Regions from separate parts of the Paenibacillus sp. P13VS genome, predicted to be linked through region 3. Evidence: riboswitches for the same ligand, from Rfam matches in the RefSeq annotation. Region 3 holds a riboswitch; each other region holds the start of a gene.
What was found. Region 3 has a riboswitch for thiamine pyrophosphate ahead of thiC (phosphomethylpyrimidine synthase ThiC). Riboswitches for the same ligand answer to the same signal wherever they lie in the genome.
Positions count from the first base shown of each region.

Region 1: another riboswitch for thiamine pyrophosphate. It lies ahead of GUA98_RS13170 (ABC transporter ATP-binding protein); the one in region 3 lies ahead of thiC (phosphomethylpyrimidine synthase ThiC).
Region 2: another riboswitch for thiamine pyrophosphate. It lies ahead of GUA98_RS09290 (thiamine phosphate synthase); the one in region 3 lies ahead of thiC (phosphomethylpyrimidine synthase ThiC).

Region 1 is NZ_WYEV01000004.1:763,283-773,508, forward strand. Features, by position in the region: gene GUA98_RS13160 (pectate lyase) at 1-646, opposite strand, end outside; gene GUA98_RS13165 (radical SAM/SPASM domain-containing protein) at 994-1,869, opposite strand; TPP riboswitch at 2,072-2,174, shown strand; gene GUA98_RS13170 (ABC transporter ATP-binding protein) at 2,344-3,105, shown strand; gene GUA98_RS13175 (ABC transporter permease) at 3,092-3,904, shown strand; gene GUA98_RS13180 (ABC transporter substrate-binding protein) at 3,998-5,065, shown strand; gene thiM (hydroxyethylthiazole kinase) at 5,113-5,925, shown strand; gene thiD (bifunctional hydroxymethylpyrimidine kinase/phosphomethylpyrimidine kinase) at 5,922-6,734, shown strand; gene thiE (thiamine phosphate synthase) at 6,734-7,399, shown strand; gene GUA98_RS13200 (MerR family transcriptional regulator) at 7,596-8,339, shown strand; gene GUA98_RS13205 (hypothetical protein) at 8,538-9,020, opposite strand; gene GUA98_RS13210 (ferritin-like domain-containing protein) at 9,214-9,669, shown strand; gene GUA98_RS13215 (deoxynucleoside kinase) at 9,734-10,226, opposite strand, start outside.
Region 2 is NZ_WYEV01000003.1:1,005,147-1,015,372, forward strand. Features, by position in the region: gene GUA98_RS09275 (thiazole synthase) at 1-228, opposite strand, end outside; gene thiS (sulfur carrier protein ThiS) at 232-435, opposite strand; gene thiO (glycine oxidase ThiO) at 432-1,664, opposite strand; gene GUA98_RS09290 (thiamine phosphate synthase) at 1,694-2,320, opposite strand; TPP riboswitch at 2,555-2,664, opposite strand; gene GUA98_RS09295 (ABC-F family ATP-binding cassette domain-containing protein) at 2,774-4,324, opposite strand; gene GUA98_RS09300 (hypothetical protein) at 4,463-5,458, opposite strand; gene GUA98_RS09305 (hypothetical protein) at 5,445-5,996, opposite strand; gene GUA98_RS09310 (hypothetical protein) at 5,993-6,391, opposite strand; gene GUA98_RS09315 (ABC transporter permease) at 6,408-6,893, opposite strand; gene GUA98_RS09320 (hypothetical protein) at 6,958-9,024, opposite strand; gene GUA98_RS09325 (ATPase, T2SS/T4P/T4SS family) at 9,014-10,226, opposite strand, start outside.
Region 3 is NZ_WYEV01000015.1:42,176-52,401, reverse strand. Features, by position in the region: gene thiC (phosphomethylpyrimidine synthase ThiC) at 1-1,309, opposite strand, end outside; TPP riboswitch at 1,664-1,777, opposite strand; gene GUA98_RS25950 (IclR family transcriptional regulator) at 1,901-2,644, opposite strand; gene GUA98_RS25945 (alpha/beta hydrolase) at 3,006-4,031, shown strand; gene GUA98_RS25940 (Fe-Mn family superoxide dismutase) at 4,149-5,498, shown strand; gene GUA98_RS25935 (hypothetical protein) at 5,658-5,882, opposite strand; gene GUA98_RS25930 (biotin/lipoate A/B protein ligase family protein) at 5,953-6,816, opposite strand; gene folE (GTP cyclohydrolase I FolE) at 6,995-7,588, opposite strand; gene GUA98_RS25920 (YneF family protein) at 7,682-7,945, opposite strand; gene GUA98_RS25915 (HD-GYP domain-containing protein) at 8,171-9,202, opposite strand; gene queG (tRNA epoxyqueuosine(34) reductase QueG) at 9,218-10,226, opposite strand, start outside.

The DNA of each region.
Region 1 (10,226 bases), on a different contig from region 3:
GACTTGTTTTACCCGATGCGAATCCCTTGAACAGGGTAGGCACTTTGGAATAACGGGTATTCGTTATTTTGCCGACCGTAGAGCTGCTGTCTGTGCGCAGAATGGAATCCTTCACATTGGAAATGTTGGAGCTGTCCACGTTCATGGTAACCGCGTAAGAGGTTCCCCCATTTTGTCTTACCAGTTTGCCGATATCATCAGCTCTGAAGTTTTTGATGTTAATTGTCCCCGAAGCGTTCATCTGGAACACCTTATCATATGCCTTGTATGCTGCACCACCCGTAATGTTAACCGTACCCGAGGATTTAAGCGTGAGTGCATCTTCACCGACATCATTCCAGGTTACATTCTGAATATTGCAGTTGCCGTAACAATGGACGCCATCGGCTGCCGGTGCCTCGATCACTACATTTTTCAGTGTAGCTCCTGCCTCAAGACGAAAGATTGGTTTTTGGTTCTCGGCCTGACTGCCGTCACCCAATGTGTTTGGGTCTGCGGCAACACTCTTTCCTTTGCCATCATAAGTCTCACCTGCTTTGACAATGATCGTTGTCTTCACAATTTCGGGAGCAGCGGACACGGGTAATGCACCAAATACAGAAGCGACCAGACCAGCAGAGAGCAGCAGCGATAACATTTTTCTCATACGTAAATCCTCCCTTATACGAATATATTGGTGTACAAGCCAGCTTGTCTTCCCGGATCCCTTAAGAGGTGCACCTCTGTTCTGGACCCTACCCTGATCCTACCAAAACAGGAGTGTAATGATAATAATCATTAGATTAGATTTCCAATTGTCGGCATGATTCCTGCATTCTTCGCATTCTTTGTCGATCCATTCCGCATGGAATGTGCTGATCTTAACTTTCGGTATGCTTCATTTAAAGTCTGTAAAAACTGCAGAATTCTAGCCGAAAAATAAAAAAGACCACGTCATCTGTTTCCAGACAACATGATCTTAAGCAAGAACAATTCATTTTCCAACTTGCTTGACTAGGCTCCGAACCGCTGACGATATCCGCACTTCCGGCATAGTTCCTCCACAGCTTCCCGCTTGGAAAAACCATAAACCAGATTGTTCGCCCGCTCGCCTTCGACAATCTCCGAGAAAGACTTCTCATGGACGTTACCGAGATTGATGACACCTTCACCATCAAGGCAGCACGGAACAACCGTGCCATCCACAAGGACGGCCGCCTGACTGCGCAGCGCATGACAGAAGCCTTTGCCATCATCCTCTGGTGCATCCAGACTTGGCCACTGGAACTCGTGGTCCTGATTGAGATAGACATTCGGTGCAATTTTGACGCCGCTGCCTGGAACCACCTTTTCCTCAATGCGGAAATCCAGGTTGAACTCGCGCTCCAGGACCTCCAGTGTTTCCCGGTTCCGATTCATCTGGGCATTCGTGAAGTTATCCTGCGTTAGATTCCAGAGCCGGAACGAGATGATAACATTGTGCTTCACAGCTTCCCTTGCAAAAGATAGAATGTTGCTGAGGTATCCCTCACGGTCCGTCGATCCCTCATGCCCGTCAAAGCTGTGCAGCGAGAAGTTCATTTGCCGCAATGCCGGTTTGCCAAGCAGCTTATGCTGGGTCTTGGGCAGCAGCGTTCCGTTCGTTGTTATGTTTACCTTGAATCCCTTCTCGTGTGCGGAATCCAGTAACACATCAATTTTGGGGTGAAGTAACGGCTCCCCTTTGACATGCAAATAAATGTGTTTGGTATGTGGCTTAATCTGATCCAATATATTGTTGAAGACTTCAGGGTCAATGAATCCTTTGGCACGCTTGGTCTGCGGACAGAAGCTGCATGCCAGGTTACATATGCTAGTAATTTCAATATATACTTTCTTGAACGTTTTCAACTCGGGGTCCCCATTCTGCTTAGGAGGGAGAACAGTCCCACCCTCATTTGTAATCCGGCCCATATGTGCCATCCCCATTATATCGGGTTAGGAAGCCAAGGTAAATCCGCGAATGGGTTTAACGTTTAACTTTTGCCTCTAAGCCCTCTTTACATCTCGCGTGAATGTGATATATGCTGTGTACACAACTGCATATCTTGAACGATTGCACTAGGGGAGCCTTGCGGCTGAGACGAATGAATGTATTCGGACCCTTTGAACCTGATCTGGATCATACCAGCGGAGGGAAGTGGAGCGGACTTTCAGTTAACGGATTTTTTTCATATTCATATGAACATGAATGTCGGTTGAACTTAACAGGCCCACTCATTTCTCCGGAAATGAGCGGGCTTTTTCGCGTTTACTTACAACAGATCGCAAACAACGTGCATTTCCGTTCAGGCAGTTTTTATTCCAAGGGGGTCAAGGAACCAGATGAGCAACGATGTACAGATTGACAACATGACCTTTACTTTTCCGGATCAGAGACATTCCCCCGTGCTCTCCAATGTATCGATGTGTGTAAAAAAGGGAGAATTCGTCTCGCTAATCGGCTCCAGCGGGTCGGGCAAGAGCACACTCTTCAAGCTGCTCGCAGGCTTGCTTGAACCGACAGACGGCACGATTGAAATTGCTGGGGTGCCGCCAGGACAGCGACTCGGGCGAGTCGCCTACATGCCGCAGAAGGATCTGCTGTTATCCTGGCGGACGGTTATGGAGAACTGCCTGCTTCCCTCGGAGCTTGCCCCGAGGAAGCAGGACAAGGTGAAGCTGCGCGCTGACATTATGGCTGGACTCAACAGATTTGGCTTATCCGGCTATGAGCATGCCTACCCGGATGAACTGTCCGGCGGCATGAAGCAGCGGGTTGCCCTGCTGCGCACATTGTTGACAGGAGGACAGCTGATGCTGCTGGACGAGCCCTTCGGCGCGCTTGATGCCATGACTAAGCGGGAGATGCATCGCTGGTTGCTTGAATTGTGGGAAAGTCTCGGCAAAACGGTGCTGTTCATCACCCATGATATCGAAGAAGCCCTGTTATTAAGTGACCGGATCGTCCTTCTCACGCCTGGCGGTCGGCAGTTGCTGGACATGAAGGTGCCTCTGCCCCGTCCGAGACATTCGGACATGGTCTACGATCCGGATCTGATACAGATGCGACAACGGTTGGAGGATCAACTACATGCGAAGCCTTAGCATCAGCAGATGGTTTGCCCGCTATGGCCTATTCGCTGCGCTTCTCCTCCTGATGCTGGCCTGCTGGGAATGCATCGTGCGATTAGGATGGGTCCCTTCTTTCATCATCCCTGCACCTACATCGATAGCGAGTTCTCTAGTTGAGCATCGGCATCTGCTCCTGGGAACCCATCTGCCTGCCACATTGATGGAGGTAGCAGTTGGCTTCGGCTTGTCCATCGTGGCCGGAAGCGCTCTGGCAGCGGGCATGCACCTCAGCCGTTCGATTGAAAAGGCGCTGTATCCCTTCATCGTAATCAGCCAGACGATTCCACTGATTGCCCTGTCTCCTGTATTCATTCTGTGGTTTGGCTACACGCTCTGGAGCAAAGTCGCTGTGGTGTTTCTGATCGCATTCTTCCCGATTGTGGTCAGCACCTATGATGGTCTCCGTCAAGGTGACCCGGAACAGCGCGAACTGCTGATGACCATGGGAGCAAGCAAGTGGGATCTGTTCCGCAAGCTTCAGGTACCTCTTGCGCTGCCCTCTTTCTTTTCGGGATTGAAGATGTCGGTGGTGTACTGTGTGGTCGGCGCAACTATTGGCGAATGGCTCGGAGGCAGCAAAGGTCTTGGTTATTTCAGCCGCAGAATGTCCAGCAGCATGAATACGGATGCGATGTTTGCCTCCATTCTGCTGTTATCCCTGCTGGGCATCGGTCTGTTCGTGCTTATTGCCTGGCTGGAGCGAGTCCTCGGATTGAAGCGGAATGCAGACCATGCACGCAGAGGAAAGTCGATGAAAAGGCAATCGCAATGAGATAACAAGTGCTGCTCCTTCCTGCTTATCTCTTTGAAACATATCAGCGATTGGAACCAAACAAAAAATGAACGAAACGAGGCCCATTTATCCATGAGAAAAAAGAAACTCATTCACATCCTGCTTCCTGCCCTCATCTGTTTATTACTGATCGTCAGCGGTTGTGGCAATACGGGTGCGAACCCATCATCATCCGATTCCGATCCCCAGGTACGGGGCACAGATTCAACAACAACCGAATCGTCGTCTGGTGACCATGATTCATTGTCCATCATGCTCGACTGGTATCCGAACGCAGTCCATTCCTTTATATACGCAGCACAGGAGAATGGATATTTCGCAGACCAAGGTCTCGATGTGGACATTCAGATGCCTGCCGATACGAATGATGCGCTCAAACTTGTAGCCGCTGGCAAAGTGGATCTGGCGCTGAGCTATCAGCCGCAAATTTTGCTAGCCCGTGGAGAAGGCATTCCCGTACGATCCATTGCCGCTGTCGTTCGGCATCCACTCGTTCATCTGCTGACGGAAACGGACGGGAAGGTGAACTCACCCAAAGATCTTGAAGGACTGACGGTAGGGTATTCCTCCGTTCCCCTATATGAAGCCATGGTGCGTACGATGATGAGTCAGGATGGCGGCGATCCGGACCGCATGAATTTGGTGGATGTCGGATTTGATCTGATCCCTTCGCTGGCCTCCGGTCAGGCCGATGCAATCATGGGTGGTTTTATCAATCATGAACAGTTGATTCTCGAGAAAGAAGGTCATCCAGTCAAGTCCATTAACCCCGTCGATTACGGCGTGCCGGATTATTACGAACTCGTTCTTACAGCAAGCGACGAGGGAATTGAGGCGAAGAAGGATCAGCTCACCCGCTTCGTCAAAGCGATCCAGGAAGGTCAGAACTATGTGACCGAGCATCCGGATGAAGCATTGAACATCCTGCTCACACACGAAAATGAGACGTCCCCACTGGATCAGGAAATTGAAACAAAGAGCCTGGACATTCTGCTTCCGCTCATGACTGAAGAAGGTATCCCGTTCGGCTGGCAGGAACCTTCCTCCTGGGATAACGTGCGGAAGTGGCTGGTACAACGTGAATTGATTCCGGATTCGGTACAGGCCGAGGATGCGTTTATCAACTTGCAGGAGAAGTAAAAAGTACAGTTGCTACAAAATAATCGCTTATCAGGAGGGAATTTCAAATGTCATATCTGGCACGCGTTCGTACTCAAAATCCACTGGTTCACAATATCACCAACCTCGTGGTTGCTCCCTTTACGGCCAACGGTCTGCTCGCACTGGGCGCCTCTCCCTTCATGGCCTACGCACATGAAGAGGTAGCCGATGTTGCTAAAATGGCCGGAGCGGTCGTGCTCAACATTGGCACACTCGATGACCAGGTTGTCCAGGCCATACGCCTCGCCGGACAATCAGCCAATGCCCATCATGTGCCAGTTGTACTTGACCCGGTGGGAGCTGGCGCTACGGCTTATCGCACGGATACGGTTCAGATGCTCGTGCGCGAGCTTCGACTTACCGTACTGCGGGGTAATGTGGCGGAAGTAGCCAATGTCATAGGCGAGAACTGGAGCATCAAGGGTGTCGATGCAGGCCAAGGCGAAGGTGACCGCACCGGGATCGCCGAGCGGGCAGCACAGAAGCTTGGCTGTGTTGTCGTTATCACTGGTCGCGAGGATGTCATTACGGATGGGCAGACCACGTTCCTGACGCAAAATGGGCATGCCCTGCTCACCCAGGTCACTGGCGCAGGATGTTTGCTTAGCTCCATCATCGGTGCCTTTGCTGCGATTGCACCGTCTGGGGAAGAATTGCTAAGCAGTGTTGTTGAAGCCCTTGCCTTCTACGGCGTTGCAGCCGAGATCGCAGCAGAGCGCACAGCCAACCTCGGGCCAGGCAGTTTCCAGATCGAGCTGTTAAACCAGCTTGCGCTGGTAACTCCGGACGTGCTTGCACAGCGGGCACAGGTGCGACAGCTTGGCGGTGATCCCCAATGAGTATGGCGCAGGCACTCACGATTGCCGGGTCGGATAATGGCGGTGGGGCCGGCATTCAGGCTGATTTGAAAACCTTTCAGGAGCTGGGCGCGTACGGCTTGTCTGTTATTACTGCGGTTACCGCACAGAATACACTAGGCGTTCAGGGAGTCTATCCGGTTCCTTTGGAAGGTATTGCCCAGCAGCTCGATTCCACAGGTGAAGATTTCCAGCCCGGAGCGGTAAAAACAGGTATGCTTTTCAGTGCACAAACCATTCGCTTGGTTTCTGAGAAATGGCGGCAATTCGGCTGGACCAATCTGGTCATTGATCCGGTCATGGTAGCGAAAGGTGGTGCCCCGTTACTCCAGCAGGAGGCGGTGCACGCCCTGATCACGGATCTGCTTCCACATGCATTAATCACAACACCGAATATTCCGGAAGCCGAACTGATCACCGGAATGACCATCCGCAATCTGGCCGATCGTGAAGAAGCCGCCAGACGAATCGTGCACATGGGCTCTGCGTATGCTCTGGTCAAAGGCGGACATGCTGAAGGTAACGGGATGATTGTTGATGTGCTCTATGACGGCACGTCCTTCCATTATTTGGAGAACGTACGCATTGTGACACGCCACACCCATGGGACCGGATGTACGTACTCTGCCGCCATCACGGCCGAACTGGCCAAGGGCTCGTCTGTGCTGGCTGCGGTAACAACCGCGCGAGCTTTCATTCAGGCAGCCATTGAGGATGAATTGGGGATTGGGGCCGGACACGGGCCAACGAATCATTTTGCGTATCAGCGCAGACAGCGGGGTGAGCAGTGATGCGCAGATGGGATGTCGAGGCGGTACGCCAAGCCATGCAGGTGTACCTGGTGATGGGCAGCGTGAATACAACGCTGGACCCTGTGGATGTGCTGCGCCAAGCGATCGCTGGCGGCATCACGCTGTTCCAGTTCCGCGAGAAGGGAACTGGCGCCCTTGTTGGCGAAGCCCGCATCACGCTGGCGATGCTGCTTCGCGAGGTGTGCAGCCAGCACGGAATTCCGTTCATCGTGAACGATGATGTGGAGCTGGCTGTGGCAGTGGAGGCCGACGGCATGCATGTCGGCCAGGACGATGCGGACGCGGCGCTGGTACGCGCCCGCATCGGAGCCGGGCGGATGCTTGGCGTATCCGCCCACTCCGTGGCTGAGGCGCGCCGGGCCGTGCAGGCGGGCGCCGACTATCTTGGCGTCGGGCCCATGTACCCGACGCGGTCCAAGGCGGATGCCCACGCTGTGCTGGGTCCCGCCGGGGTGGCGGAACTGCGCGCCGCAGGCATCGCAGTTCCGGTGGTGGGTATCGGCGGCATTACGCCCGATACCACGGCCGCCGTGATGGCGGCAGGAGCCGACGGCGTAGCCGTCATCTCCGCCATCGCGGGCGCGGCCGATGTGCGCGCAGCGGCTGCGCAGTTCGCTGCGGCGGTGCGCGGGATGCAGGCATAGCCATGCCTCCCTGCACCGCCTCCCCTCCCCACACGCTGGGGCAAGCTGCCCCTACCAGCATGACTGCCTCACCGTTTACCCAACATCATTGTTCTATGTTGTTCTGGATGCGACCTCCTGGCTCGCATCTTTTTTTGCCTGTTGACTCTCACGTTACGTGACGCTATACAATCGGTGGTGTAAGGAGGTGTTGATCATGGCCATGAAAGTCAAAGAGGTTGCCGAGCTTGCCTCGATCAGTGTGCGCACACTGCATCATTATGATGAGATCGGATTATTGACCCCGGACGAAGTCACTTCAGCTGGATATCGGCTGTACTCGGAAGCCAATCTGGAAACACTGCAGCAGATTTTATTTTTCAGAGAGCTTGATTTCTCCCTGAAAGAGATCAGAAGCATTATCACGAACCCTTCCTTTGACCGGGAAGAAGCACTGAAGATGCACCGCCGTATTTTGCTGGAAAAGCGTCAGCGACTTGATCAAATGATCGCCACCATTGATCGAAGCGTTTTGCATATGAAAGGAGAGATACACATGACAACGAAAGAACAGTTCGAAGGATTCGACTTCAGCAAAAATCCGTATGAACAGGAAGCCAGAGAACGTTGGGGAGACGAAGCTGTAGAAAAAGCAAACCAAAAACTTCAGGGCAAATCTGCCCAAGAACAGAAAGCCCTGTCCGATGAAATGAATGAAATTTATACACGGCTGGCAGCACTTCGTCACACAGACCCTGCCTCAAACGAGGCTCAAGCAGGAATCGCCGAATGGTATGCCTATCTGAACAACATGGGGAACTATTCCCCGGAGGCTTTCAAAGGACTTGGACAGATGTATGTGGATGACGAACGCTTCACGCGTAATATCGATCAATTTGGCGAAGGCTTGGCCCTGTTCATGAGGGAAGCGATGGCGGTCTTTGCTGATCGTAAGAGCTAATGCTATATGCCTTTCTCATGAAATCCGATCCTACTACAAGTATAAAAAAGGGACGTACGCGATAAGCGTTACGTCCCTTTCCCTGTATCTCAGCCGCAATGTGATGGACCCCTTCCGGCCCTTCACTCTGAGTACTTTTTAAATGATGTAACCAGTGACTACATTGCACCGTTCTGATTACTGAGGCATTGTTCCCTATTAAGCTCTTGGCGCTTGATCGGATGACGAAGCCGTCGATGCCAGGCTTGTCTTCGCCATGCGTCCAGGAATCTGCCATGCAGATACAATAGCCAGTACGATGAACAACAGATCGATCGGCTCACTGAAGTAATCGGTAATGGTTGCGAAGAACTCGCGGATGATCTCAACATCAAACGCCAGTTCCATCATTCCGATATCTCCGAACAACTGGGATGTAAAATAAACGACGGTAAGATACTTACCCAGCAAAATGCCGAGAAGTGCGAAAATAACCGCAATGATTTTATGTACCGTTGCAATCCGTTTGTTGGAGAACAACACAACCGCATACCCCGTAAGTGCCCCAATCAAGATAGCGATAAGCCCAACCTCATATTCGGTTGATGCTGCAATTGCTGCCCACACGGCTCCCCCTACAATCGCTGCAATCAACCCACCGATGATCGGCAAGCCAATTCGGATTCCTTGTTTCTCTTCCACGTGCTTTTCCCTCCTGAGTCATGCTTATGCTTATTTTCCAGAATTCACCTTTCTTATGAAACCACAAAATGTACTCTCTTTCAACCATTTTTCTACAATCTTAGTGCATGGGGTTCATTAACTTTGAAACAGGCACACCCGCCCAACATCGGCATAATCTATTTCAAAAGCCATAGAAAAGGAGCTCTCGCCCATGTATTATGTTCCATATTATCGAAATGACAGCATGCTCACTGCTCAGATTGCAAAGGCCATTAATGGAGAATCGTCAGCTATTGCCTGTTATGCCAAACTGGCTGAACTCGCACCTACAGAGGAACAAAAAGCACGTATTTTAGAGATACGTCAGGATGAGATGAAACATCTTCAAGTTTTTATGGCTATCTATGTATCCTTAACAGGCATGCAGCCCACCGTTCAAATTGCTCAGGACTGCCCATCGGAATATATTGCGGGTCTAAACTACGCTTTCAAAGACGAACAGGAAACCGTAGAATTTTACGCTGATGTATCTGATCAGGCAACAGACCCCTATATCCAAGCAGCGTTTAAGCGGGCAGCCACGGATGAACAGAGACATGCCGTCTGGTTCCTGTACTATCTGACGCAGCATAAGTCATCCCTGCCAATAAAGAACGACTCTATCTAAAAATAAATAACCCCCTCTTTGCCGTACACAGCTAAGGGGGGGCATAACGAAGCCATTCTTATTATTATCGTTTTGCTTCTTTGGACGGCTGAATGACTGCAGCAATCTGTGCCAGAATGGCATCTACTGAAGCCGGATCATGTACATCATACTGATCAATATTCAGTCGGAGTACCGGACAAGCCGTAAACTGATCAATCCATACCGAATAACGTTCATGCATATGTTCCCAATACGAGCGGTCGGTCTGAATTTCCATTTCACGTCCACGTTCCGTGATCCGGTTCAGAATGGACGGCAGGCTGCCTTCCAGATAGATCAACACATCGGGATGAGGGAAATACGGAGTCATCACCATCGCTTCAAACAAACTGCTGTACGTTTCGAAATCCGTGGCTGACATCGTGCCCTGATCCGCATGCATTTGCGCAAAAATCCCCGTATCTTCATAGATGGAGCGATCCTGCACGAACCCCCCGCCAAGCTCGAAGATCTTCTTCTGTTCCTTGAAACGCTCCGCCAGGAAATAGATTTGCAAGTGGAAGCTCCAACGCTCG
Region 2 (10,226 bases), on a different contig from region 3:
TGCAGTGGAAGCACCTGCGGTATTAGGAAGTAACGTGAATCGCTTCAAATCAAGTGTATCAAGGAAGTGGCGTTTATCCCGATCTTCCAAGTTCAGGCGTCGAACAGCAAAAGTCAGCACTTCGGTTCCTGACGCTTCTACCGCTTGACTCTGTATATCCAAATCCTCAAATTTGCCCGTACCCAACAACAATCTGGAAAGAAATGAATGATGTCCTATCTTCAGCATGTTTTAACCGCCTCCCACAAAATGTACGATCTCAATTCGGTCTCCGTCTCTTAAAACAGTCGATGCATGGTGCTCCCTCATCAGAATTTGGCGATTTAACTCAACCACCACAGTTTTCACCTGCAAATTAAAAGATTGCAGCAGCTGATCCACATGATTCAAATCTTCATCAATGTTCATGCTCTGCCCGTTTACGATGATGTTCACTGCATAATCTCCTTTCTGCTCAAACGCTCCGGACTCAATTCATCAATGCCAAGTTCCTCCGAAGAATGGCCAGCAATCAAATCAGCCATCAGACTGCCGGTTATTGCGCTCAGTAAGATGCCATTTCTGTAATGTCCAAATGCGGCATATAGCCCAGGTATGCTTTTATAAGCTCCCAGATAAGGCAAACCGTCAGGAGTCGCTGGTCGAACCCCTGCCCAAGCACGGATAAACTGGGCTTGCTGAATTCCAGGGACCCAGCCAGCTGCGGATGTAAGCAGCTTTTGAATACCTTCAACAGTTACATCCCGATCCGAGTGTCCTGGTAGACTGGTTGCTCCGATCCAAACTTCTCCGTTTGCTTTGGGGACAATGTATACATTATCTGCATAAACCGTCTTGTCAGGTCTGTAATCTGCATCATGTTTCGCATATTGAATTGCTGCAATTTCACCTTTCACTGGAAGAGTGGGCAGGTGAAGACCCACCTGCTTCAATATCTCTCCACCTTGTAATCCAGCTGAGACAACAACATGCTTACACGTTAATCTTCCAATCGACGTTTCCACAGCCTGGATTCCGCTCGAATCGGCAGATAGACTTACATTCTGTACACCTTCGATTACTTTGGCGCCCATTGTTTGAGCTGCGCCCGCATAGGCATGTGCCAAATTGACAGGAAGAAGTTCACTTTCTGAAGCTCTATACAGAGCCCCGAAAGTTTCCTTGCTTATCCACGGGGCTTCACGTTGAAGATTGGAATGATCCCACCACATTTGCTCTGTAAGCAAATCTGTACTTCTTCTGTTATCGCAATACTTTTTCATCTCGTCTTCATTTCGAAATGGTGTAATGAATCCATTCTGCTGCAGGCCAATTTCAATGCCGCTTAGTCGTTGAAGCTGTTCTCTTTGCTGATGCAGTCGTTTTCTACTTTCATATGCTAGCTTTGACATCAGAGTAGTATGAAACGTCTCGCTGTCTGCAGCTAACATGCCCGCTGCGGCAGAAGATGTCTCACCTGCAATACGTGCACGCTCGATTAAAATCACTTCTTTACCTCGTGAAGCTAGCTCATACGCGATGGCACAACCTATAATGCCGCCTCCCACAACAATCGTTTCGGCATGAAGCTTGCCACGAAGTTCTCCACGTAATTGGGCCGTAAAAGCTGCTGCATTTCGGTAAAGTCTGCCACTTCGTCTTCGCCCTCTGGCTTCTCCGCTCATTCATTCACCCCCGCGTTCCGTCTTATTTTCTACCGTTCAATAGCCTGCCTCAAGGCTGCTGCTGCGCGTTGCGGATTATCACTGGTCCAGATAGATGATATTACTGCCGCACCACTTGCTCCGGCTGCACGTACAGCAGATATGTTTGCCGGTCCAATACCGCCAATGGCAATTACGGGAACGGAAACAGCTGAGCATATTTCAGACAGTGCAGATAGCCCTCTCGGCTTGCTCCCAGGTTTACTGCTGGAGGAAAATACATGACCATAAAAGAGGTAATCTGCTCCCCGTTCTTCAGCTACTCTAGCTTCGTGAAGAGAGTGAACAGAAATGCCGAGACGAAGTCGATCGCTTTTGTTCAGGCTGCTGCCTTGGATAGTCGCCAAATTGGACTGGCCCCAATGAACCCTCTGAAATGCTACATGTTTCTCCAACTCATTCAACTCACATAGACCATTGATCACGATCCTATCAGCTGGAATTCCTGCGTACAGTAAACTGTACGCCCATTGGATTTTTTGTTCATTGGTTAAATGTTTCTCCCGGATGTGAATATAGTCAAGCAAGGGCCATAAATTCGTTGCAATCTTTACAAAACGTTTTTCATCCCCTATGCCCGGCGAAACAGCATGCAGCTCAAACGATAATGAATTCACAAGTTTCCTAGAGATATCCGTTTGGTTTCACCTTCCCTGCCGTCACAATATGTAAGCACAAAAAAGCCACTCCCGTAGGGAGTGGCCGCGATAACATGTCAAGTTAGTTAAATGAGCTTTACATGCCAGTTGTCAGGTATACAAGCTATTAAACCATATACGAGACACCTTCATGTTCCACTTCTGAGCATTCACATTCGCTTCAAAATCGAATATTAATTTGCCCATATCATTAACTAAAACGCGCCACTTCCCTACGCTGGTATAATCCAGATCAGGTGCAAAGGGTCCGGAATCGCATTATTCCATCTCAGCCGCAACGAGCGGCCCCCCTAGTGATCGTATGAAGTTGTAGCCTATGTTACCATAGACACCTTTTTTTGTCACCGTTGATTTTTCAAACTCTTGTCGATGAATATTTTGATTCTAGAGCACTTCATTGCTGCGGAACAATTAGTTTTTCTCAGACCAGGCTTCGACGTCCCATGTTTTGGTGACCCAATCCTGATAAAATTCAGGTTCATGCGAAACGAGCAGTACTGTACCTTTAAACTCTTGCAGAGCTCGTTTTAGTTCCGCTTTTGCTGTTACATCCAGGTGGTTTGTTGGTTCATCAAACAGGATCCAATTGCTTTCACGCATCAGAAGCTTGCACAAGCGCACTTTCGCTTGTTCTCCCCCGCTAAGCGCACTCAGCGGACGAGTGATGTGCTCGTTTTTCAAACCGCAGCGTGCCAAATGTCCTCGTACTTCATTCTGTGTCAGATGGGAGAATTCGTTCCACACATCTTCAATCGGTGTAATATTGCCAGCACGGACTTCCTGTTCAAAATAAGCCGTCTCCAGATAATCCCCCAGAAACGTTTTACCGCTAATCGGAGGTATTTTCCCCAAGATGGTTTTAAGCAGCGTCGACTTACCTACACCATTACATCCAACAATGGCTATCTTCTCACCACGTTCGATTGTCATTGTCATTTTAGGCAGCAAAGGGTAGGAATAACCAATCTCAAAATCAATTCCCTCGAATACTGTTTTGCTGCTGGCACGGGCATCTTTGAATTTAAATGTCGGTTTTGCCGCTTCATCCGGGCGATCGATTCGTTCAATCTTGCCCAGCTGCTTCTCGCGGCTTTTGGCACGTCCGGATGTGGAGGCTCTTGCCTTGTTACGCTGAATGAAATCTTCCTGTTTCTTAATATATTCCTGCTGTTTCTCATAAGCATCGATATGTTGAGCTTTTTGCATATCGGCCATTTCGAGAAACTTATTGTAGTTGGCAGCATAACGCGTCAATTTAGCAAATTCCAGATGGTAAATGACGTTAACGACTTCATTCATGAACTCCGTATCATGCGAAATCAGGATGAATGCATAAGGATAATCTTTTAAATATCGTGTTAACCATTCGATGTGCTCTACGTCCAGGTAGTTGGTTGGCTCGTCCAGCAAAAGAGCCGTCGGTTTCTCGAGCAGCAACTTGGCGAGCAATACTTTCGTCCGTTGTCCCCCGCTTAGTGCAGCGACGTCACGATCAAGCCCAATAGCGGATAATCCGAGGCCATTTGCCATTTCTTCCACTTTTACATCAATCAAATAAAAATCGCCCTGCTCAAGCTGCTCCTGGATTTCACCCATTTCTTCCAGCAATTTTTCAAGCTGGTCTGGATCTGCATCAGCCATCTGGTCTGTAATGGCCATCATTTCCTTTTCCAGCTCAAGCAGGGGAAGGAAGGCATCTTTTAAAACGTCACGGATTGTTTTGCCAGGAGTCAGCTTGGTATGCTGGTCCAAATATCCGTACCGGACCTTTGGTGTCCACTCTACTTTCCCGCTGTCTTTCAGCAATTTTCCGGTCAAAATGTTCATTAAAGTGGACTTTCCTACACCATTAGCTCCAACCAGGCCTACACGCTCTCCTGCAAGTAAACGAAAAGATACATTTTTAAATAACGTGCGGTCACCAAAATTGTGACTGACGTTTTCCACTGACAATAAACTCATGAGATGAGGTTGCTCCTATCTATTTAACATTACTTTTTATTCGGTATAGTTGATACCGGTCAAGTTCTGAACTGAAACCCTATTTTAGCACAGGACCTGCCTTTTCTGAAAGCAATGTAGTAGGCGCAGCAGCCTTACTTAGTGAACAACCTTGTTAATGTAGCAATTCCCCTCAAAATACCCCGCCGCCGCGGCCTGCTTCGCATCGGTAAAAACTTCTTCAGCTCGGAAGTTATTCTTACAAGTTGCTGGATAATAATACTTTATGCCGGTAGAAGGTTCTAGCCCTCCAATGACTGCAGTTCTTTTAACCAACCTTCCACCACCGATGGCATAGGTGTTTACCTTCTGGCTCCCTACAGGCAAGCCCTGAATAAAGGCCATGATCCCCGTATCATTAATCGTATTGTACCAATCCTCCTGGGAAATAAGAGGCAGGGTAAACGTATAGGATATCCCGTTTCTTCTTGCAAACTCATTATGCCGATTAATGACTTCGGCGAGATTCTCCTGCACGCTCATGACGATGCGAGTTTGTCTGACCTGCTCAAACGAATCTGAATTTTTAAGCAATGGAATTCCACTAGTCGAAGCAAGTTCTCTTTGAAAACCTTCAATCCATTTACCCTGAACGGCATCATAGGCATATACATAACCGTCAAGTGTAAAATTAATGCTGCTTCCGTCTGAATCTGAATATGTATAGGGCATTTTAGGACTCCATACCTGGTGGTACGAATCATTAGTCTCACCAGTCAACTCCGCTTCCTTTGCTAAGATATAATAACCATCGTAATCCAGTACAACTATGGCCGGTATGTAATCAAACAGTGCTTGAATCGCCTTTGGATCATCATGTATGCCCATATTCAAGGCCATCGTCTGACTGAATGTCTGAAGTGCCAGTTCCTTATCGGCCTTTACGAATTTGGTGGAATCATAACCTGCCTCACTGTTTTGCTTCTCATTCTGGTGCATTACGTTTCCCGCGTCCAATACAGCTGTTTGGAGGGCCGATCTATATCTTTGATTAAGAAGCTGAGCTTCATCCGCATCATGAGTATTCTGAGAAACCAACCAAAAAAAGGGTAGAAATATTAGAACAAACACAATGGACAAATCAGTAATCTTCATTGAGAACCATGCCTCCATAAGTGGTAAACACTGCTGCCGCAGGAGCCGTACCATTCAGCCACTCGCGAATCAGCATGGCTGATGTCCGATTGGTATTTTTGAGTGTAACCGTGAAGAAGTCACCCATGGTCAGAGTGTATCTACGAAGCGGATCATCGGCTGCATACGTGCCCGAGACAGGGAACAATTTTTCTAAGATTTGAGCTGAGTAATATGCATCCTGTACCGTCTCATACGTTCCTGTAAATGTATCTTGATCCATCGGATCCGTGTAGTGAGGAACATATTTTTTGTGCAGATGCTCCATGGTAATCTCGTAAACATTGCCTGTTCGCGCCAGCTGTTCTTCAAATTCGGCATACATCCCAGGAGAGATATAACCTTTCGTTCTGACCGAATCCACAAAACGGGTAACCGTCTGATATGTGACCATTCGCGCTATATCGTCTTGTCGATCTGCTGTTTCCGCAGTCGGATATACATATAGCAGAAGTACTGCCAGCATAACTGCTAGCAGCTTGGATACAGCATTTATCAATTGATACTGGCCTCCCTCCAAAATGCAATTCGAAGCAATTCCCCGCTATCATCTCTCATAAACTCCGGTTTATAGGAAGCGGACAGGTAAACAGGTATAATCGCACTTCGATTGATAAGCGGGTCTATCGTATACGTTTTCCCGTCAACCTGCACTTCGACCGCTGTACCCGTCATTTGTCTAACCGTATGTAACACCTCAGCTCCACTGTAACGAATTGGTTTGCTTATTCTTAATGTTGTATTTATTCTTCCTTCCATGTCTTCATTCGTGTGTACGCTGGAACTCAAAGCACTGGCCAATACGCTAACACTTTGCTGTCCATACAGACAGGCTGTTACAAACAGGACAATGGCGGTACAAAACAACATGAGTTGCTGTGTATTCTGGGACAATGGAAACCAACTCCTGTCAGGATTGCTGGAAGATTAGTCCTCTGACCACATTTGATTTGTCTTTTACGATTACAGCCTTGAACTTTCCACTTGGGTTAACGTATTGATTGTCCTTTTCACTCATCGTCTGATTAATACTGCCCACTTTGTTATCTGGAGCAATGACTGAACCGTAATCGGCATTATTAACATCCTGAGAAATGTTCAACTCATTGCCATACCACTGACCACCCTTGTTTTTTCCTGTAATGACCTGGATACCAAATTGATCCTTGTCCGCATACTTACGCAGTGCGTTAGTAACCTGGGAGCCACTGATCGTTGTCCCGTCATACACCGTAAATGCTGCCTGAGATAATTCTGTCTGAATATCCGCAAAATTGTTTTGCGCTGTTTTGGTCGCCTCCTGAGCAGAAATAAACAGAAGTACCACAATCGTAATAAGAGCAATCGTCAAAAAGATCCCTGCGGCTACCTTTAAAGCACTTGAAGCATTGTTCATGTTAAATCCTCCTATGTTTTGATCAATAAATGTATATCAGCCTGAACGGGTTCAACCTGAACCGCTACAGTTTCTGAATTTGTTCATAATAAATGTTCATTTGCAGGAAGCTCATACCAACAAGCGGGATCACCAGATAGAGAAAAATAAGGGCATACATAGGTGCAAAGCCAATCATTCTGCCCCATGAGGCTTTTACATCGATCATTCTGGTATACTCCTGCTTCCGTTGATCAAAATAAAAAGCCATCATGCTGTCCAGATCATCAAACGCTTCCCGGATCGAAATTTTACCCAGCGCAAGCTGCAGTTTGTCTACCAAACGCTGAAACTCAGGCAATCCTGCATCCTCTTTCAGCTGCTCAAGTGCATTTTCGGGTCCATGTTCAAAATGCAGCAGACATTTTTGCAGTGGTCGTTTGAAAATGACGGCAAAGCGATTAAGCCATTCCAAAATCTCTTCAACGGACATCCGGTCCATCTCACGCAAAATGGAGATCACCGTCTGATATTGGTAAATTTCATGCTTCATGTCCATGCTTCGCATTTTACGCTGGAACATCATTAGCCATATGGGCATGTAATATCCGGCTGCGCCGATAATGATGGCAATCAGCAGCTCCCACCAGTGCAAGTACTGCTTGTTGTATATTTCGAGCTTTTGAATGATGCGCAGACTCGTTTCAGTTTGTTTATCAGAGTCTAATGGGATGGAGGAAACCTGTTGTAACATGTTAAACACGTCATCATAACTAGTTCCACGTTTCATGCCTAACCGCTCCATTACCTCTCGGTCCAAAGCTGTTTTTTCGGCAGCCTGCTTCAGTTCCGCTTCGGCCATCGCTCCAAACATGCGGTCATCTCTTACCGGATCGTATAGAACATGATTTCGTTCGATATGATGAAGCAGTAATATACAACTGATAGCCAGTGCAAAGGAACACACAAATAACATCAATCTGCGGATCGCCAGCCACTCGTATTTTATTTCAGCGCTGCTCTCCCTCATCAACCTTACGGTCTGGGTATAATTTGTACTTCCTGGTTTGGCAGCAAACAACATGGCCAGTTTACGAATGAATTTTTGGTTGTACAAAAAACGGTCCATGAAGGAAGGTTTGTGCCCTGATCTGAATCGCGTTTCATCGTAATGCTGAAGTCTCTGCAACAGCAAGTAGGCCAAAATAATGATGATATAGATTGATATTTTGGTTATAAATCCAAGCTTGCTGCGGTAAAACTCATCCATGGTCGGGAAACTTCCTCTCGCCCAGCGTTCAATGGGAGCCGTAAATAATACCGGAGCCAGCGCAATCATGTTTAATCCTTTTAAAAGGTAATCCAACTTGTCCCGCCGTAAAATTTCCAAATGAATTTCCTGAGTCAGGTTTCCCAGACCTTTCAGGTATATTGAACCTTGAGCCCTGTCCTTGTCCCCAAACTCCATCACCATATAGGATATACCAGCAAAAGCCTTCAGAAATCGGTTGGGGGCTATCTCGTAATACCTTTCCAACGCTTCATTGGGATCTGGTGAAGTCAGTGCCTCATAGATTAGCAGTACCTGATCGGCTGCTTCACCCATACCAGCTTCTCCAGCTTCATAGAGTGCTTCTTCGATCATCCCGTGCTGGTGGTATCGATGTCGCACGTCCGCAAACAGATCCAACATTTGGACCAGCAGCCGTTTCTCTGTGCGATTCAGCCACAAGTCCACGACAAGACTATGGATTACGACAGCGCAAAGTACAGACAAAATGACGAAAGCAATCCCTGGTTGCATGAAGAACAGCACAATACTAATACTTCCATATCCTCCCGCAACAATCAGAACAACACTCATGGTCATACGTCGTAAAGATGCTTCGTCTCCAACATGTCTGAATGAGATCCGCTTCTGAATTAAATAGATGTAAGATGCCAAAATCGGCACCCTCGTACCCCAGCGATAGGACTGAAGCAGAAATGACCTTAACCGGACCGTTCGATTGGCAGCAGGAGTTGTTGTTCCAGAAACTCTACCGCTTAAGCCCTTCCCTCGCTTTTGAAAGAATTGGAGAGTCAGGAGTGTAATCACAAACCCGGAGATACATATGCCCAGCAAAAGGATAAGCCACGATTTAGTTGTCATGCATATCACCCCAATGCCGCTCAATAAACTGTTCAAACTGTGCAGCATCGTGCAATGTCATTTGGTCCCGCATATCCATGATGCAGCTAGGTGACAGGGGAGCGGTTACCACATATTCGCCGTCTTTGTATTCAATCACATTCCGAAAAGCAAACCCTGCCCGTTCTTCCACACTGTCCACCTGATCAGCACGAGGCAAGCACTCTGTAATTCGCTCTATGTATCTGCGTCCCTCAGGATCCTTTTTCATGTGCACATCAAAATTGATGACACTGACGACCTGTTCCTCAGCAATGTGCTCATGTTGAAACATGCCTGTTTTGAGCAAAGAGTTGCGGAGCGAGAATACCAGATCCCGGAACGTCTTGGCATGGTGGGTAAACAGAGTGAACAAACTCGCCACCTGCGACATTTGAATCATCCAGGCAGCAACCTCATCACTCGCAACCTCTCCCAGAATGTTGACTGTTCCATCTGTTTTTTTCTGCAGATCCAGTCCTTGTTGACCTGAAATATGTTCCGTCTCCCGAAAGCTCAAAATATTACGACGACTGTATATTCGACGCAGCTGCAGCTCAAATGCCATCTCTTGTACACGCAGGGTGTATGAGGCATAGATATGCTTGACCATCGCCATTAGCAGCGTCGTTTTACCAGAGCCCTGAGCACCAGTCACAGCTGTAATACGACTTCCTTTCATGAGATACTGCAGCAATGTGATTGGCAGTTCGGCATTGCTGCCGGTTATTAACTGCTCAAGCGACGCATTGGGAATATCGAATTTCCGGACAAAAAATGCCCAGGATTCTGCAAAAGGAGGCCGTACCACAACTACACGAGAGCCATCCTTCATTTCGTTAACCTTATATCCATTCGCTTCAGATAACTGACCAGGATAATTAAATTTATAAATATTCTGGCAAACCCTCTTCAGCTCCCGTGTACTGCCAAACGATAGAAATGAAAGATGGATCGACTTTCCTTTGTAAAAAATCCAAACACTTTCCATACCACTTAACGGAACTTCAACAGGCGTATCCTCCAAGCCATCTTCCAACAGATCATTCCAGGAAGCCGGGTGCTTAATTCCGATATCCTGCATGGCATCCAGCATACCGCTAACCCCACCACTAACCCCGTCAATTCGCTGGTCTCTGATTTCATCTACAACCGAGAAGCCTTTGTAATGCTGGTATATCCGC
Region 3 (10,226 bases):
CGAGTGTATAGAATGGTGCTTCCTTGCAGATCTCCATCTGAAGGTCGACATTCTCCTTAATCTTGTGCATCGGCACATGTCCTGGCCCCTCAATCATCACCTGCACATCATGCTTCCACGCAATCTGTGTCAGTTCACCGAGCGTAGCAAGTTCAGCCATCTGAGCTTCATCATTGGCATCATAGATGCTGCCCGGGCGAAGTCCATCTCCGAGAGAGAAGGCCACATCATACCTTTTCATGATTTCACAGATTTCTTCAAAATGCGTGTACAAAAAATTCTCCTGGTGATGTGCAAGGCACCATGCTGCCATAATGGACCCACCCCGAGACACAATGCCCGTCATCCGTTTGGCTGTCATCGGTATGTAACGCAGCAGCACGCCTGCATGGATTGTAAAGTAATCCACACCCTGCTCGGCCTGCTCAATGAGCGTATCCCGGTACAACTCCCAGGTGAGTGCCTCGGCTTCGCCATTCACCTTCTCCAGCGCCTGATACAGCGGCACCGTCCCGATCGGCACCGGGGAATTGCGGATGATCCATTCCCGGGTGGTATGGATATCCTTGCCCGTAGAAAGATCCATTACCGTATCGGACCCCCAGCGTACCGCCCAAGTCATTTTCTCCACTTCCTCTTCAATCGAAGAGGATACGGCAGAGTTACCGATATTGGCGTTGATCTTCACGTGGAAATGACGTCCGATCAGCATCGGTTCGCTCTCGGGATGATTAATATTCGATGGCAGAATAGCCCTGCCGCTCGCCAGCTCCTGCCGGACGAACTCCGGCTCCACGCCCTCACGGATAGCTGCAAACTCCATCTCAGGCGTAATGATGCCCTGCCTCGCATAATGCATCTGGGTGACACAGCGTCCGGATTGTGCACGCAGCGGTTTGCCGCGGAGGCCTGGATATTCTTCAGCTCCGGTTCTCTTCCCTCCAGGCTTTAGCCCGTTATCCTCCGGTTTGACGGTACGTCCCTGGTATGCCTCTACATCGTTTCGTTCCGTAATCCATCGTGCACGCAAAGCTGGCAGGCCTGCCCGAATATCAGCGTGAAATCCGGGATCCGTCATAGGGCCGCTCGTATCGTACACGCGCAGCGGCTCGTTATGCTCCACCCCTTGGGGGGTATTCGTGTCATGAAGGGCAATTTCACGCTCGGGTACGGCAATGTCCGGACGTGAGCCCTGAATGTAAACTTTGCGGCTGCCGGGAAACGGTTGGACCCGTCCAGCCGCCACTGTTCCTTTTTCCAACCCCTGCCCTGCATGTTCCTGTGCTGTTGTTCTGTTGTTTATGCTCATCGCTACCTCTTCCTCCTCGTTGGTCGTCCCATGGATGGGCCAGTTTGATTGCTCGTGCACCCGTTCCATATCATCCACGCATAGGCAAGAAAAGAACGGCCAACTTCCGAAGAAAGAACATTACAGCGGCATAGCGCAGACAGAATCTGGCGCAGGCATAAGTGGGTTATACCCAACTCCAGCTCTCCCGCAAAAGAAGACAACTCCCCTCTGCTGCGGATGATCGCTTGACGCTGTATATAAAAAAGCCGGTTCCCGAGGGAACCGGCTTATGTCCATCACCCATAACAAGCCTGATGCCAAGCTCCCACAAGTGGAGACATGCCAAAGGCTAAATTATGCAGGTGTTCGTGGTTATATCGCCGATTACTTCCCTACGCTGGTATGATCCAGATCAGGTGCAAAGGGTCCGGGATCTCATGCGATCCCGTCTCAGTCCGGACAATTCGGACTCCCCCAGTAACGTTTAACAGTTGCGGTATGTGTACCGCAGTTCCATATTCAATTCATTCCAGCCCCGCTGAGCTGTCCATTACAGACTAGCGCAAGCCAGTCGGAAATACAACCCTTTATCTTCCATTGCATGCTGGATCAGGACAACATGAGGCCCATCTGCGCGGCTGCTTCCTTCAGTACAGGTGCATATTCGTGCAAAGTTTCCTGGGACAGGCGGCTAACGGGACCCGATACGGATAGCGCAGCAGCAATATTCCCCTTACGATCCATAATGGGAACGGATACTGCAGCCGCTCCAGGCTCACGTTCTTCGTAGCTGGTCGCATATCCATTCTCCCGAATATCGCCCATCTGGGCCAGATAAACTTCCGGATCGATAAATACGGGCCATTCGGGGCCATTCATCAGTTCCTCTCGGTCTTCTTCCGTCGCAAATGCCATGAGTACCTTGCTGGAAGCCCCTACCGATAGAGGAAGACGGACACCAACCGGAGCCACCCGCCGGATGGCCTGATCACTCTGAACAGCCTGAATACGGATACGCTCACTGCCATCCCGCAGGTACAGACTGACTGTTTCTCCCAAACGATCTCTGAGCCGCTCCATCGCAGGAAGCAGCAAAATGGCAGGGTCATCACTGCGGGACATATGAGCAGACAGCTCCCAGATTCGAATACCGAGCCTGTATTTCTCAGTGGCCGCATCGCGAATGACGAAGCCCTTCTCCTCCAGCGTTGCCATCAGACGGTGAACCGTACTTTTGTGCAAACCAATCTGGCTCGCAATTTCCGTGAGTCCAAGATCGCTCCGTGTGGTAAAACATAATAATATATCCAGCGCCCGTTCCACAGCCCGGACGGTTAATTTGCGGTCTTCCATGGCATAATGCCCTCCTCATGTTTCATCACATGAAACTTGGTTACATAAATTATATGAGAAACGATCTCATCTGTAAACCAAAATGAGCCAAATCATGACGTTAAGAAGTGTAAATATTTTCTTTTTATAAGACTAAATCCCCTGCAATTTGCACCATCAGGAAATGTTAACCATATATCTTTTGGACTATATAACAATTGCGTAACAAATGCCTCCAATCAATTGACTTTGACTATATGGAAACATACGATAAAGATATATAAGCAAGACTTTGCTGCACATGTCAGTAAGGACACCAAGATATATTATCTGATCTGAACTCGTTGTTATCTTCAATTGATCTTAATAAGGAGGGGCAATCATGTTTCCGACATCCCAGAGCGAAGCCCCGCTGCAAACGAAAGTGTCCGATCTGCCTTCTTCGTTATCACCGAGGCTGATCCGGTTCAAACATATTATCGTAGCGTTGCTGCTCTCCGTTGTATTTTTTCTGCTCTTTTGTTTCATTGCCTTACACGGTTATATTGCCTGGGTATTATCCAACCCGACCGTAGCTCCCGTGTTCTCCAATCCAATGCAGGCCAAGAACATGAAGTATGAGGATATCACGTTCCCGGCAGCAGATGGCAGCCGTACGATGCAGGGCTGGTATATCCCCGCAGACACGGATGTCAACAAAACCATTATCTTCAGTCATGGATATGGGGCCAATCGGGAGGAAACCTGGGTTCCCATGTATGACCTGGCACACTATGCCCACCAGCTCGGGTTCAACGTAGTGATGTTTGACTATGGTTTCGCCTCACAGGTGAACAAGGCAGTCGCTACAGGAGGCAAAGCCGAGTCCCAGCAATTGCTTGGTGCCATTCAGTTCGCCAAGCAGCGCGGTGCTCAGGAGCTAGTTGTCTGGGGATTCTCGATGGGCGCAGGCACAGCATTACAGACGGGACTGCTAACCGAGAACGTGGATGCCATGATTCTCGACAGCACCTTCCTGCTGGAGCCGGATACACTGTATCACAACATTCATAACCAGATTGATCTGCCGCGACAACCAACTTTGCAGATCATGAATCTGTTATTCCCGGTTCTGAATGGCACCGGATTACAGCAGATTCCGTATCAGGAAGTGAAAAAGAAAGACTATCCGTTCCCGATCTTCTTCATTCACGGGACGGAGGATGAGAAGGCACCCTATCCAATCGCCGAGCTTCTTGCCGCTAACCAGACGAACACCTACTCAGAGGAATGGATCGTGCAGGACGCGCATCATGAGCTGATCTTCCGGGAACATCCGAAGGAGTATCTCCGCCGTGTCTCTACGTTCCTGAGTCATGTGACGAAGACAAGCAGCGACGATGTGGAAAATACCAATACCGGTGAATAGAATCTTCCGGTGATCAGAGCCCCTCTGGGGCTTTTTTTTATGCACACATAGGACAACACGGCAGGAGAATATACTTTTGGGACGATTATAAATGGTGAATCACAGCGTATCCCTTGAATGGCTGATATGACAATTGAATTGAATGGAGGTTTGCCGCATATGAATTGGTCTGGCTATGGACCCTTGCTGCCTCTGCGCATCCTGGAAGAGATCAGATTCTGGAAGGAGCAGGAGAAAGAGCATACGCTTGTTATTCGGGCACTGGTTCCCGATCTGGAGCCCACTTATGTGAAGTTGCTTGAAGAATGGGCAGTGACATTCGAAAATACCGAGAAGGCAGCCAACCAGCTGTTGAAACAGCTGTTACCCGGTACCCATCCGCCTGCCCCTTACATCATCGGAAGCGTAGAGCAGCTTATCGCCTCTGCACGTTCACAATCGCGGGAGTTCATCAGGCAGCTGTACGTCCTGCTCGAGCAAAGTGCTGCTGTGCAAGCTGTCCCGCTCGCCAAGGCAGTCATTCTGCACTTTATTCGCGAATCGGAATATTTCCTCGGCGTACTCGATACCTTGACTCAACCTGGAATCATGCGGGATTCGGTAAGTGATGCACCCTTTTCTTTGGATAAGTATGTTCAATTGTCGGGAAGCAGCGAGCGTGAAGCGGCGGAGGAGCCGTCATCCGTTGCTGGGAAAACTAACGCTACGTCAACTCCACCAGCTCCCGCACCTTCATCATCTTCTTCACAGGTGCAGTCTTCAGAGGTCTCCGGTCTATCGCCTTCTTCCGGTACGACAGAGAGCATCACCTTACCTTCTACACCTCCTGTGAAGGAGAGACCTGTTCCGATTGGAGGACACACACTGCCTCCTCTGCCCTATGCCTATAACGCTCTCGAACCACATATTGACGAGATGACGATGCGCATCCATCACGATAAGCACCATCAATCCTATGTGGATGGACTCAATACTGCCGAGAAGAAACTGGCCGAGTCACGTAAAAAAAATAATTTCGAACTCGTCAAACATTGGGAACGAGAACTTGCCTTCAATGGTGCAGGCCATTACCTGCATACGATCTTCTGGACGATCATGAATCCCAGAGGCGGCGGCAAACCTTCCGGATTGCTTGCTGAACAGATCAAACGGGATTTTGGCAGTTATGAGGCATTCAAAAATCAATTCACTGAAGCGGCCAACAAAGTGGAAGGCAGCGGCTGGGCTCTCCTTGTCTGGAGTCCACGGGCGCACCGTTTGGAGATTTTACAGGCGGAGAAGCACCAGAACCTGTCCCAGTCCGACATCGTACCCCTCCTGCCGCTGGATGTATGGGAGCATGCCTACTATCTGAAACATCAGAATGAGCGCAAGAAATATATTGAGGACTGGTGGAATGTCGTCTATTGGCCTGCGGTGGCTGAACGTTACGAAACGGCACGCAAGCTGTTATGGCCACCCTACTAGAACTGAAAAGGTAGAACCGAAAAGGGAACAAGAAAAAAGAGATATCTCCAGCCGATAGACTGCCAGATATCTCTTCTTCATTGGCAATAAAAAAAGCAAGCCTCTTGGTTCAAGAAGACTTGCTTGTATTTGGATATGTCTCTTCTGCGTCATGCCAGACTAGGAAGCACAGCCCTCGCACGCAACATAGTTGTCCCCAACCTGTTTGCTGATGGCAATCAGGTCACCCAGCTTGATATCTTCCTCACCCGTGAACTCCAGGTCGGCAATACGTGCAACGATCAAAGCCGCGGCTTCTTCCTTGCTTGTTGCCATTTGGCTGAACTCAGACTTCTCGCCTGAAGAAACAACCTCATATTCAAATGTATATCTCAAAGTTTCCATCTTGGCACTCTCCTTCCGAAATCACATCATATCATCTCTATTAACCAATTCCAAGTGTTCGCGAACGATACTAATCGTAGCGCAGTTTCATCTGCTCTGCCGTCTGCATGACTGCCTCCCGATTAACGGACAATACGCGGTCAGTTTCAGCCAAAGGGTATCGATTACGAAGCGTACGGACCAGGGAAGCGGTGTAAGCTGCTGCAGAAGGCACTCCTGCCAGCTCTTGAAGACTCGCCATTGTGCCGGGACGAACATCGGGATACCCTTCCTGCAGGCCGTCTGCTGCATGCTGGTAGAACCTGCGCACCTCTGCCGCCAGCTTGTCTCCATGTCCTTCCACGATAATAAAAGCCGTAATAATATAAGCCTTCGCCTGTCTGCGCTGGGCAATACCGCAAAATTTCAATCCACCGACACTAACATCATAATCACCGGGGCAGAAGGCACCCTCGATCTCTCCGGTTTGCGCCTGATTCGACCATGGCGTTAAAGACTCGGCAATAAGAGCAGCCATCTCGCGGAAGTCATCGTGAATATTAATAGCACGGGCCGGGTTAGGCAAAATCAGTGAAATGTTAACCACGCCCGGATGAAGAGGCACAGCCGCACCTCCCGAGGGACGAACACAGACAGCGGTTCCCTGCGTTCTTATGCCTTCCATTGCCTCTACAGCCTTGGGGAGGCGGCGATCCCGCAGACCTGCAACAAATGCGTCAGGATGACGCCAAATATGGGCGACGGGCAGATGCCCTTCGCCTACACGGCGGCACATCACCTCTTCCCATGCAAATGCCTCGAGCACACTGCTTCCATACCGAAGCAGTGGTGTTTCCCAGATCTGTATACGGTGCAGCCTGGATGACGAGCTGGACAGAACCGGTTGCTCTGCCCCAGGCTGTCCGGTTGTGTCTGAATTCAAAGGTACACTCATATTTGCTAACCTCCGACTAAACGAATCTGAATCAGGATAGGACAAGGAAAGGGTCTTAACATCGCTGATGTACACAAATGCTCATATAAATAAATAAGCCGGTTCCCAGGGAACTCGGCTTATTAGATGAACCGTTTAAATGATTGGACACGGCTTCGAAGCCTGTCCGGTTCGGAACTTAGTCCTTAACCAGAGACAGAAACTCGGCACGCTGCGCCGTATTGTCCCGGAAGGAACCACGGACAGCGGATGTTACCGTCTTGCTGCCAGGCTTCTTCACGCCGCGGGAGCACATGCACAAGTGCTCACCTTCCACAACGACCATGACACCATGCGGTTCAACAGCCTCGTTCAGGATGTCGGCAATCTGTGAAGTGATACGTTCCTGAACCTGAAGACGACGGGTAACCGCCTCCACCAACCGGGCCATTTTGCTCAAACCGACAATTTTGCCGCTGGGTACATACCCAATATGCACTTTGCCGAAGAAGGGTGCCATATGATGTTCACACTGGCTGTAATAAACGATGTCCTTCACAATGACAAGCTCTTCATGATTCTCGTCAAACGTCACGCCGAGTACATCGCGCGGGTCCACTTCATACCCGCCAAAAATCTCTTCATACATCCGGGTTACGCGTGCAGGCGTCTCAAGCAGCCCTTCTCGCGTACTATCTTCTCCGATCAGTTTGAGGATCTGTTCCACATGGTACTCGATCTTCTCCCGATTGTCGGATACTTTTGAATTCAAATAATCTTTCACGCCAGCCACTGCCGAACGCCTCCTTTCGAACCACTTGGTGTAAGCCTTCTTTCATTTCAGCAAATTACTTAATTGATTATGCAATTTGCTTGCTTACAACTATTATTTTCGGCGGCCCGAGTTTTTACGCGCAGGATGCTGCCCCGGCTGAGGCATCTTCGCGCCAGGCTGCTGGTTCTTCATCATCTGCTGGGCGCGCTGCATTTGCTTGCCATTCAGGTTATAACCCATTTGCTTCGCCATTTTTTGAAGCATGTCGGGATCGCTTTGCATTTTCTCGAGTTGTTTACGCAAGTAGTACACCCCGATGAAAAATCCCCCGACCAGACCTACAATCAATGTGATAATCGGTATTACTATTTCCATCTCTTAGACACCTCTGTATGCAATCTAAAAAGCCTGATAATCCGTGTCAGCACCTGATGTCCACTTGCCTGCTTGTACACGTGTCACGGACCGGATTTCCTGAAAGTTATCATAGCATTTCCGCACGATTGGAGCAAACGGATTTTCCAGCTAATAGTTAAAAATCAGTGAACCCAAACTTCGCTTCAACCTGAGAGTAAACCGCTCATGAAGCTCCATGTAAACCTAGGTCATAACCGCCTCAATGAAAACGGTCGTTTCCCTGGCCAGATCCACCTCGACCACATCCAGATCATAACGCGTGCTTCCACGAGCAACCCGAATGACCGGTCTGCCTGGCAGCCCCCGATGCTGCCGGACAATGACTCCCGTTTCTCTGGTGGACAGCCTGACAGCTGTTCCATTCGGATATACGGATACACTCCGGTTAAATTCAATCAAAATGTCCCGATCCAGCTTCGTACCCGACATGGCCATCATCTCTTCACAGGCCTCATGCGGCAGCAGGCTATGACCAGACGAGCCGTTGATCAGATTATCATAGATATTGGCGGCAGCGACAATTTTGGCAAACAGATGAATGTCCTTGCCCATAATGCCTCTCGGCAGCCCGGTACCATCCACATGCTCATGGTGCTGAAGAGCCGTATGGGCCACGAGCAGATTGAACTCCCGCTTGGACTTGATGACTTCAAACCCCCGCCAGGTATGGTGAAGGGAAGCATTCGCCGCAGAAGCGCTGCCAGGAGGCTCTCCAACCTTGCCGATATCATGAAGCAGCGCACCCACCGCCAGATCCTTCAGCTGATTGTAGTTCAAACCCAAATTGAGTCCCATCACAGATGAAAGCAAACATACATTCATGGCATGTACGTACTGCGCGTTGTCCTTGGTTCGGATATCTGTTAACTGCACAAGCAGTTCCCGCCCGTTTAATACGTCGTTCAGCAGCTTGTCTATGCTAAGGGCAACCTTTTTGGGGCTCCAGTCTTTCCCGGAGCGGACCGCCTCCAGCGTCACGCTCATTTCATTAATAATAGCCCGCTTCGTGGCTTCATCCAGAATGTCTTCTGTCTCCACGTCTTTATACGCTTCATCCTGGATGTACAGCATGGTTACGCCAATACGCTTCAGCGTATTAATCATAAATACGGTGAGCTGGACTCCCGCAGACAACAGGACTGTTCCGTTGCCTGAATATACGGTTTTGCCCAGACACTCGCCCGCCTCCACACTTTCCACGTTTACATACTTCATGAACGTCCCCCGCTCTTACGATTGCTGCTCCAATGCGAGCAATTGCTCCTTGGTTTGCAGACCACCTACATAACCTACCAGGGTTCCGTCTTTGCCGCTGATGCGGTGACAGGGAATAATGATCGGAATCGGATTTTTGCTAATGGCATCCAGAACTGCGCGAACAGCTTTGGGTCTTCCGATCGTTTCTGCAACCTGCTGGTGTGTTGAGGCCTCTCCATAAGATATATCGGACAGGACTTGCCATACTTGAAGCTGGAAAGGTGTTCCGAGCAGATCCATTTCCAACTCGAAGGATTTTCGCTCCCCGGCAAAGTACTGCTGCAGCTGCTTCGCAGCTTCACTCAGCTTCTCTTCGTTTTTCTCATATCGGTACTCGCCAATCCAGGTTCGGGCCCATTGCTGCAGGTGAGCCTCACGAACATGAAATGCTCCAAAATCAATATGACAGAGTCCCTTTTCCGTAGCACACAGCGTAAGTGTACCAATAGGTGTCAGCACTTCATCATAAAATACCGGCGTACCATGAAGCCCTGTTACAGGCGAAGGTTTCCACGCAGCCGCTTCCTTTTTTACCGGTTGGCCGGATGCATTGGAATCCGTGCCCGTTGATTCATTCTTCTGTTCTTCTTGCTGCTTGTCACTGGTTAGCCCAACCTGCGGCTTCTCGGGTAAGGACCCGGACGAACTGAGTCGCTCCTTGGCCTTCTGCAGCATGCTTAGCACGTTTCCATCTTGTTCGTTAGCGGCAGCTTCCCCAATTGCTCTCATTGCGTCTTCTCCTCCAATTCTGCTTAACGCCCAGGCTGCGGTTCCCCGCAGCTCCGGACGCGGATCACGCTTCAGTACCTCCGTCAGCTTCGGTACAGCGCTTTTGTCTTTGAAATTACCAAGTGCTATGACTGCGTTGCGCTGAATCGGCTTCTTGCCCCGCCAGGCGGCAGAGCTCTGCCCGAAGCGTTCCTTGAACTCCCGGTTGCCGATATCCAGCAGCGGTAACAGCAGCGGCTTCACAATCTCCGGA